DNA from 2 places in the Streptomyces sp. PH9007 genome. Region 2 is predicted to be linked to the other one. Evidence: riboswitches for the same ligand, from Rfam matches in the RefSeq annotation. Region 2 holds a riboswitch; the other holds the start of a gene.
What was found. A riboswitch is a leader RNA that binds a small molecule or an ion and turns the genes downstream of it on or off. The one in region 2 is predicted to bind S-adenosylmethionine.
Positions count from the first base shown of each region.

Region 1 (3,299 bases), 1.8 Mb from region 2:
TTGACGTAGACATTCACGAAACGGCGCAGCTTGCCCTGGTCGTCGAGCACCCGGGCGGCGATTCCCGCGTGGTTCTTCTCCAGGTCGGCGAGGACGTCGCGCAGCGTTCCGCCGTCGGCGGTCACCTCGGAACTTCCGCCGGTGTAGGTGCGCAGGATGGTCGGGATTCGGACAGTCACACTCATGCGAGGCCGGCCTCTCGGAAAGCGTCCAGATTCGGACGGATGATGGCGGTGGGACCGGTGGTCGCCGCCACCGCGTCCAGGGTCTTCAGGCCGTCGCCGGTATTCAGTACGACCGTCGTCAGTTCCGGGTCCAGCTGCCCGGTCTCGATCAGCTTGCGGGTGACGCCCACCGTCACCCCGCCCGCCGTTTCGGCGAAAATGCCCTCGGTGCGGGCGAGCAGCTTGATGGCGTCCACGATCTGCGCGTCGTTCACGTCCTCGACCGCGCCACCGGTGCGGCGGGCGATGTCCAGGACATAGGGACCGTCGGCCGGGTTGCCGATCGCCAGGGACTTGGCGATGGTGTCCGGCTTCACCGGCCGCACCACGTCGTGCCCGGCCTTGAACGCCTGGGAGACCGGCGAGCAGCCCTCGGCCTGGGCGCCGAAGATCCTGTAGGGCCGGTCCTCGACCAGTCCGGTCGCGATCAGCTCCTTGAGCCCCTTGTCGATCTTGGTGAGCTGGGATCCGGAGGCGATCGGGATCACCAGCTGGTCGGGGATGCGCCAGCCCAGCTGTTCGGCGATCTCGAAGGCCAGGGTCTTGGAGCCCTCGCCGTAGTAGGGGCGCAGGTTGACGTTGACGAATCCCCAGCCCTCACCGGCGGGGTCGCCGATCAGCTCGCTGCAGAAACGGTTCACGTCGTCGTAGGTGCCCTCGATGCCGACCAGCTCGCCGCCGTAGACGGCGGCCATCACGATCTTGCCCTGTTCGAGGTCGTGCGGGATGAACACGCAGGAGCGGAATCCGGCCCGGGCCGCCGCGGCGCCGACCGCGCCCGCCAGGTTGCCGGTGGAGGAGCAGGACAGCGTGGTGAAGCCGAAGGCGCGGGCCGCCTCCACGGCGTTGGCGACCACCCGGTCCTTGAAGGAGTGGGTGGGGTTGCCCGAGTCGTCCTTCACGTACAGCTCGCCGCCGTGACCCAGCGCGGCGGCCAGCCGGTCGGCCTTGACCAGGGGGGTGTCGCCGGGGTTCAGATTGGGCTTGGAGGCGACATCGGCCGGCACCGGCAGCAGCGGGGCGTAGCGCCAGATGCTGTGCGGTCCGGCCTCGATGGCGGCCCGTAGCGCTTCGGGGTCACCGGTGGGCAGATCGTACGCGATTTCGAGAGGACCGAAACATGCCTCGCAGGCGAAGATCGGGCTGAGGGGGAAACGCTCCCCGCACTCCCGACAGGAGAGTGCCACGGCGGGCCCGAGATCGACGGCGGAGCCGCCGGGGGGCGTGGTGGGGGTGTGCGATGTGAGCACAGGCATGGGTACGAGGCCCTTCTCCTCATCTTCCCCGTGACGGATTTCGCCACAGGACGGAATTGGCACCTTCCCCACCGGGTGCCTCGCGTCGTTACGAGACCGGCGGAAGGGTTGCCGGGGCTTCAACGGGCCGTTCCCTCTGCCCCTCTGGATGAGCTGTATTCAGTTGACCGCGCAGCGTCTCCGATATGCGGAGGACACCTGCACTGTCCGAGACTGTAACGGACGCCCCGGACAATGGCTCGGGCCGTCCGATCCGCGAGACGAACAGGAGACAGACATATTCCCGCCCGAACTGGGCACCACCGATGAGGGCCATAACCGGCCATTGCCGATAGATCCGACAGACAAGACTTACCTGACCTACCCGACTTATATGGTCGAAGCGAACAGGAGCGACATTCGTGCTGGAAGAGGCTGAGGAGTGGCTGAGCCGCCGGTCCTGGACTGCCGCTGACCGCTCGCTGCGACGGTTGCTGGACGCGAAAGCCGCGGCCGGCCCGGCGGGCAGCGTCAGCGTCGTGCTTCCCGCGCTGAACGAGGAAGCGACCGTCGGCACCATCGTGGAAGCGCTGCGCCGCGACCTGATGGAAACCGTGCCACTGATCGACGAGCTGATGGTGGTGGACTCCGGATCCACCGACCGCACCGGAGAGGTCGCCGCCGCGGCGGGCGCCAAGGTCGTCCACCGTGACGAGATCCTGCCCAGAATGCCCACCGTCCCCGGCAAGGGGGAGGTGCTGTGGCGCTCCCTCATGGCCACCAGCGGCGAGATCATCTGTTATGTCGACGCCGACCTGCGGGAGTTCGACTCCTGCTTCGTCTCCGGCATCCTCGGGCCACTGCTCACCGAGCCCGATGTGCACCTGGTCAAGGCCATGTACGACCGCCCGCTGGGCGACGCCCCCTCCGGCGCCCACCAGGGCGGCCGGGTCACCGAGCTGGTGGCCCGCCCGCTGCTCAACCTGCACTGGCCGCAACTGGCCGGTGTCGTCCAGCCGCTGGGCGGCGAGTACGCGGCGCGGCGCTCCCTGCTGGAGCAACTGCCCTTCCCCGTCGGGTACGGCGTCGAACTCGGCCTGCTCGTCGACACCCTGCACCTGGCCGGACTGAACGCGGTCGGCCAGGTGGATGTCGGGGTGCGCAAGCACCGTCACCAGGACGGCCAGGCCCTGGGCCGGATGGCGGCCGCGATCATGCGCACCGCGCAGAGCCGGCTGCCGGGCAACGGACCCGTCCCCGTGCAGCAGGGCATGATGCAGTTCGAACGGCTGGCGGAGGGCGGCTTCTCACCGCTGACCCACACGATCCACACCGAGGAACGTCCCCCGATGTCCACCATCCCCGAGTACGCCGCCCGCCAGGCGGCGTAGCACCGGCGTTCCGGCCACCGCGGCCGGACGAGCGGGCCGGGGTCCGGGCACGACCGCCCGGACCCCGGCCCGTGGCGCACCCCTCCCCGGGGCTCGGCGCCGAGGACGCGGGAGGGGACACGCCAGGGTGACCGGGCGCACGTTTGTACCCGGCCACGGGTGGCTAGGGTCGGGACATGGGCGTTGCAGAGGTCTCCGAGGCTCCTCCGGTCCTGGTCGCGTCCAATCGCGGCCCCGTCAGCTACACCCTCGCGGACGACGGCACGCTCACCGCCCGGCGCGGCGGCGGCGGGATGGTCTCCGGCCTCTCCGCCCTGGGCTCGGCGGCCGGCACCTGGGTGTGCGCGGCGCTGGGCCCCGGCGACCGCGAGGCCGCCGCCCGCGCGGGCACCGGCACCCTGGAGACGGCCGACACCGGCGGCCAGTCCGTACGGATGCTGGACATCCCC
Region 1 covers NZ_CM187440.1:3,654,352-3,657,650, reverse strand. Annotated here, with positions in the region: gene ACTFAP_RS16765 (MoaD/ThiS family protein) at 1-185, opposite strand, end outside; gene thrC (threonine synthase) at 182-1,480, opposite strand; SAM riboswitch class I at 1,497-1,635, opposite strand; gene ACTFAP_RS16755 (glucosyl-3-phosphoglycerate synthase) at 1,882-2,850, shown strand; gene ACTFAP_RS16750 (trehalose-6-phosphate synthase) at 3,027-3,299, shown strand, end outside.
Region 1: linked by a shared signal. The riboswitch ahead of thrC (threonine synthase) and the one ahead of ACTFAP_RS08185 (aminotransferase class V-fold PLP-dependent enzyme) in region 2 are both predicted to bind S-adenosylmethionine.

Region 2 (3,299 bases):
AGCCGTAGCGGACGCCGCCCTCGGGGACGACCTCCAGGACGATCTTGTCGAGGTGGGCGGCGCCCTGGTTGGCGGCGATCGGGGAGGCCCAGGCGTAGTCCTCGCGCTTGAGCAGCTCGACGGACTTCTCCGGGGTGAAGGAGCCGAGGGTGAACGGTCCGGAGGCGGCGAAGTCGCCCAGGCACAGGTCGGCGGGGTCGTTGCCGAGGGAGGCCGGGGAGAGCTGGACGAAGGAGGCGGTGGCGGTGGCCTGGAGGAACTGGGCGTTGGGGCCGTCGAAGTCGACGCGCACGGTGTACTCGTCGAGGACGGTCGAACCCTGGTAGCCGGCGATGAAGCTGCTGCCCTGGGGGGCGCGGGCGCCGAGGTCGACGACGGCGTCGAAATTGGCCTTGACGGCCTCGGCGTCGAAGGGCTCGCCGTCGGAGAAGGTGACGTCCTCGCGCAGGTGGAAGGTGAAGGCGCTCACGTCATCGCTGATCTCCCAGGAGGTGGCGAGCCAGGGCTTGATCTCCTTGGTCTGCGGGTCCTGTTCGGTGAGCTGGTCGCCGAGCTGGCGGCCGACGTTGCGGGAGGTGAGCTGCGGGCGCTGGCGCGGGTCGACGCAGTCGATGGTGTTGGCGAAGGCGTACTTCAGGGTGCCGCCCGCCACCGGTTCGCCGGAGGCGCCGGCGCCGTCCGAACCGTCGCCCGAGCCACCGCCGTTGGTGGTGCCGTCGGTGCCGCAGGCGGTGAGGGCGACGGCGATCGCGGCGATCAGCGCGGTGGCGTGGGCGGGGCGGGACATGCGGCGGCTGAGCCGTCTGGGCGTGGGCGAGGTGGCCACGGCGGAGGGTCCTTTCAGGACGAATCACCCGGCCGGTGGCGCGCGAAGGCGCGCGGCGGGACGGGCCGGGGTGAGGAAGGTGAGGTGGAGGGGGCCGGGGGCGACGAGCGGCGCCGCACGGTACGGCAGGGCGGGGCGGAGCGGGAGAGGGCACGGCAACGCGGTGCCCATCCCGCACAGAAGTCCCGGCGCGCCAGGGGCGGTTACGGGCGCGGCCGGGGGCCGGCGCTCACCGCCGCGCGGTGGGAGGAATCAGCAGCCCGCACAGGACGCCGACGTGACGCGGAGCAGGTCCACGTGTCGGCGCGATGTCAGAAGCGGCAGGGCTGGCATGCGGTAAATATCAGCCAACCCTCGGTGAGCTGTCAAGGCGGCGGTCATGTGCCGTGGATCTCGCGATATGGACACAAGGTGTTCATCGCCGATCGGCATGACATAGTCTGCGATCAGGTCACGAGTGACAGCGATCAAGGCCCCGGCCCGCTGTCCGGCAACCCTCCAACCGTCGGCGGGGTGCCCCGGGTGATGACCGGGCCGCAGGCAGCGAGGTCTGTGGCAAGCACGGTTCTTGAGGGAGTTCTTCCATGAGCACGCGAATGCGTTAGGGCGCACGCCCCCGACCCAGCCTGCCTCTGCCTGCCTTCAGCCTTTCCCGGAGCTTTGTCATGCCCACTGCGCCGATCGCCCCTGCCCCGAACACCGCCGACTGTTCCCTCCCGCACCCCCTCCCCCTCCCCGTCCTCGGCGACGAGGTCCGCGCCCCGCTCGCGGACGGCGGGGAGATCGGCTACGCCGCACTCGACTACGCCGCCAGCGCCCCGGCCCTGCGCGCGGTGTGGGACGAGGTCGCCGCGTACGCCCCGTACTACGGCAGCGTCCACCGCGGCGCCGGCTACCTCTCCCAGCTGTCGACCGACCTGTACGAGGAGAGCCGGGCGACGGTGGCCGCGTTCCTCGGCTGCCGCCCCGACGACCAGCTGATCTTCACCCGTTCCACCACCGACTCCCTGAACCTGCTGGCCGGCGCCCTGCCCGCGGGCACCCAGGTGTTCGTCTTCGAGACCGAACACCACGCCGCGCTGCTGCCCTGGGCGCACCACGGCCACCCGGTGACGTACCTCCCGGCGCCGCGCACCCCGGGGCAGGCCATCGCCACCGTGGTCAACGCGCTCGCCGACGCCGCCCCCGGGCCCAAGCTGCTGTGCGTCACCGGTGCCTCCAACGTCACCGGCGAACTGTGGCCCATCGCCGAACTCGCCACCGTCGCCCGCCGCTCCGGCGCCCGCACCGTCCTGGACGCCGCCCAGCTCGCCCCGCACCGCCCCGTCGACATCACCGAACTCGGCGTCGACTGGGTCGCCTTCTCCGGGCACAAGCTGTACGCGCCGTTCGGCTCCGGTGTCCTGGCCGGACGCCCCGACTGGCTGCGCGACGCCGCGCCGTACCTGGCCGGCGGCGGCGCCAGCAACACCGTCACCGCGCAGGACGGCGCGGTCGGCGTCGTGTGGAACGACAACATCTCCCGGCACGAGGCCGGTTCGCCCAATGTGATCGGCGCGTTCGCCATCGCGGCCGCCTGCCGGGCGCTGACCGACGCCGGGTTCGAGCAACTGGTGGCACGCGAAGAGGAGTTGCTGACGGCGCTGCGCTCCGGGCTGGCCACCGTCCCCGGGGTGCGGCAACTGGCGCTGTTCGGCCCGGACGCGCCCCGGGTGTCGGTGCTGTCCTTCGTCGTGGACGGCTGGTCCAGCGAGGAGTTCGCCAAGGCGCTCTCCGAGCGGTACGGGATCGGGGTACGCGACGGGCTGTTCTGCGCCCACCCGCTGGTCCGTACGCTGCTGGGCCCGGAGGGCGACGGCGCCCGGGCGGCCGGCTGCGACGGGCCGCTGAAGGCCATCCGGGTCAGCTTCGGTGTGGGCACCCCGGCCGAACACGTGGAGCGCGTGGTGCGCGCCGTGCGCGAACTGGTCGCCGAGGGTCAGCCGGTGGCGGCGGGCTGACCGCGCCCGGTGGCCCGGGCCGGCTGGCACACCGGGCACCAGAACAGGTTGCGGGCCGCGACCTCGGCACGCCGGACCGGGGTCCCGCACACCAGGCAGGGCAGCGTCGCGCGCCGGTAGACGTACACCTCTCCCCCGTGGCCGTCCACGCGCGGCGCCCGGCCCATGGCCCGGGGGGTGTGCTCCGGCCGCACCGTGTCGATGCGGTTGTTGCGCACCCCCTCGCGCATGAGCGGGATGAGGTCCTCCCACATCGCGTCCCACTCCGCGCGCTCCAGCGAACGGCCCGGCAGGTAGGGGTCGATCCCGTGCCGGAAGAGGATCTCGGCCCGGTAGACGTTGCCGACACCGGCGATGATCCGCTGATCCATCAGCAGTTCGGCGATCGTGGTGCGGCTGGCGGAGATCCGCCGCCAGGCGAGGTCGGGCTCGGCGTCCGCGCGCAGCGGATCGGCGCCCAGACGCCGCTGCAC
Region 2 covers NZ_CM187440.1:1,821,608-1,824,906, forward strand. Annotated here, with positions in the region: gene ACTFAP_RS08175 (ABC transporter substrate-binding protein) at 1-826, opposite strand, end outside; gene ACTFAP_RS08180 (putative leader peptide) at 1,079-1,258, opposite strand; SAM riboswitch class IV at 1,276-1,394, shown strand; gene ACTFAP_RS08185 (aminotransferase class V-fold PLP-dependent enzyme) at 1,492-2,826, shown strand; gene ACTFAP_RS08190 (Fpg/Nei family DNA glycosylase) at 2,805-3,299, opposite strand, start outside.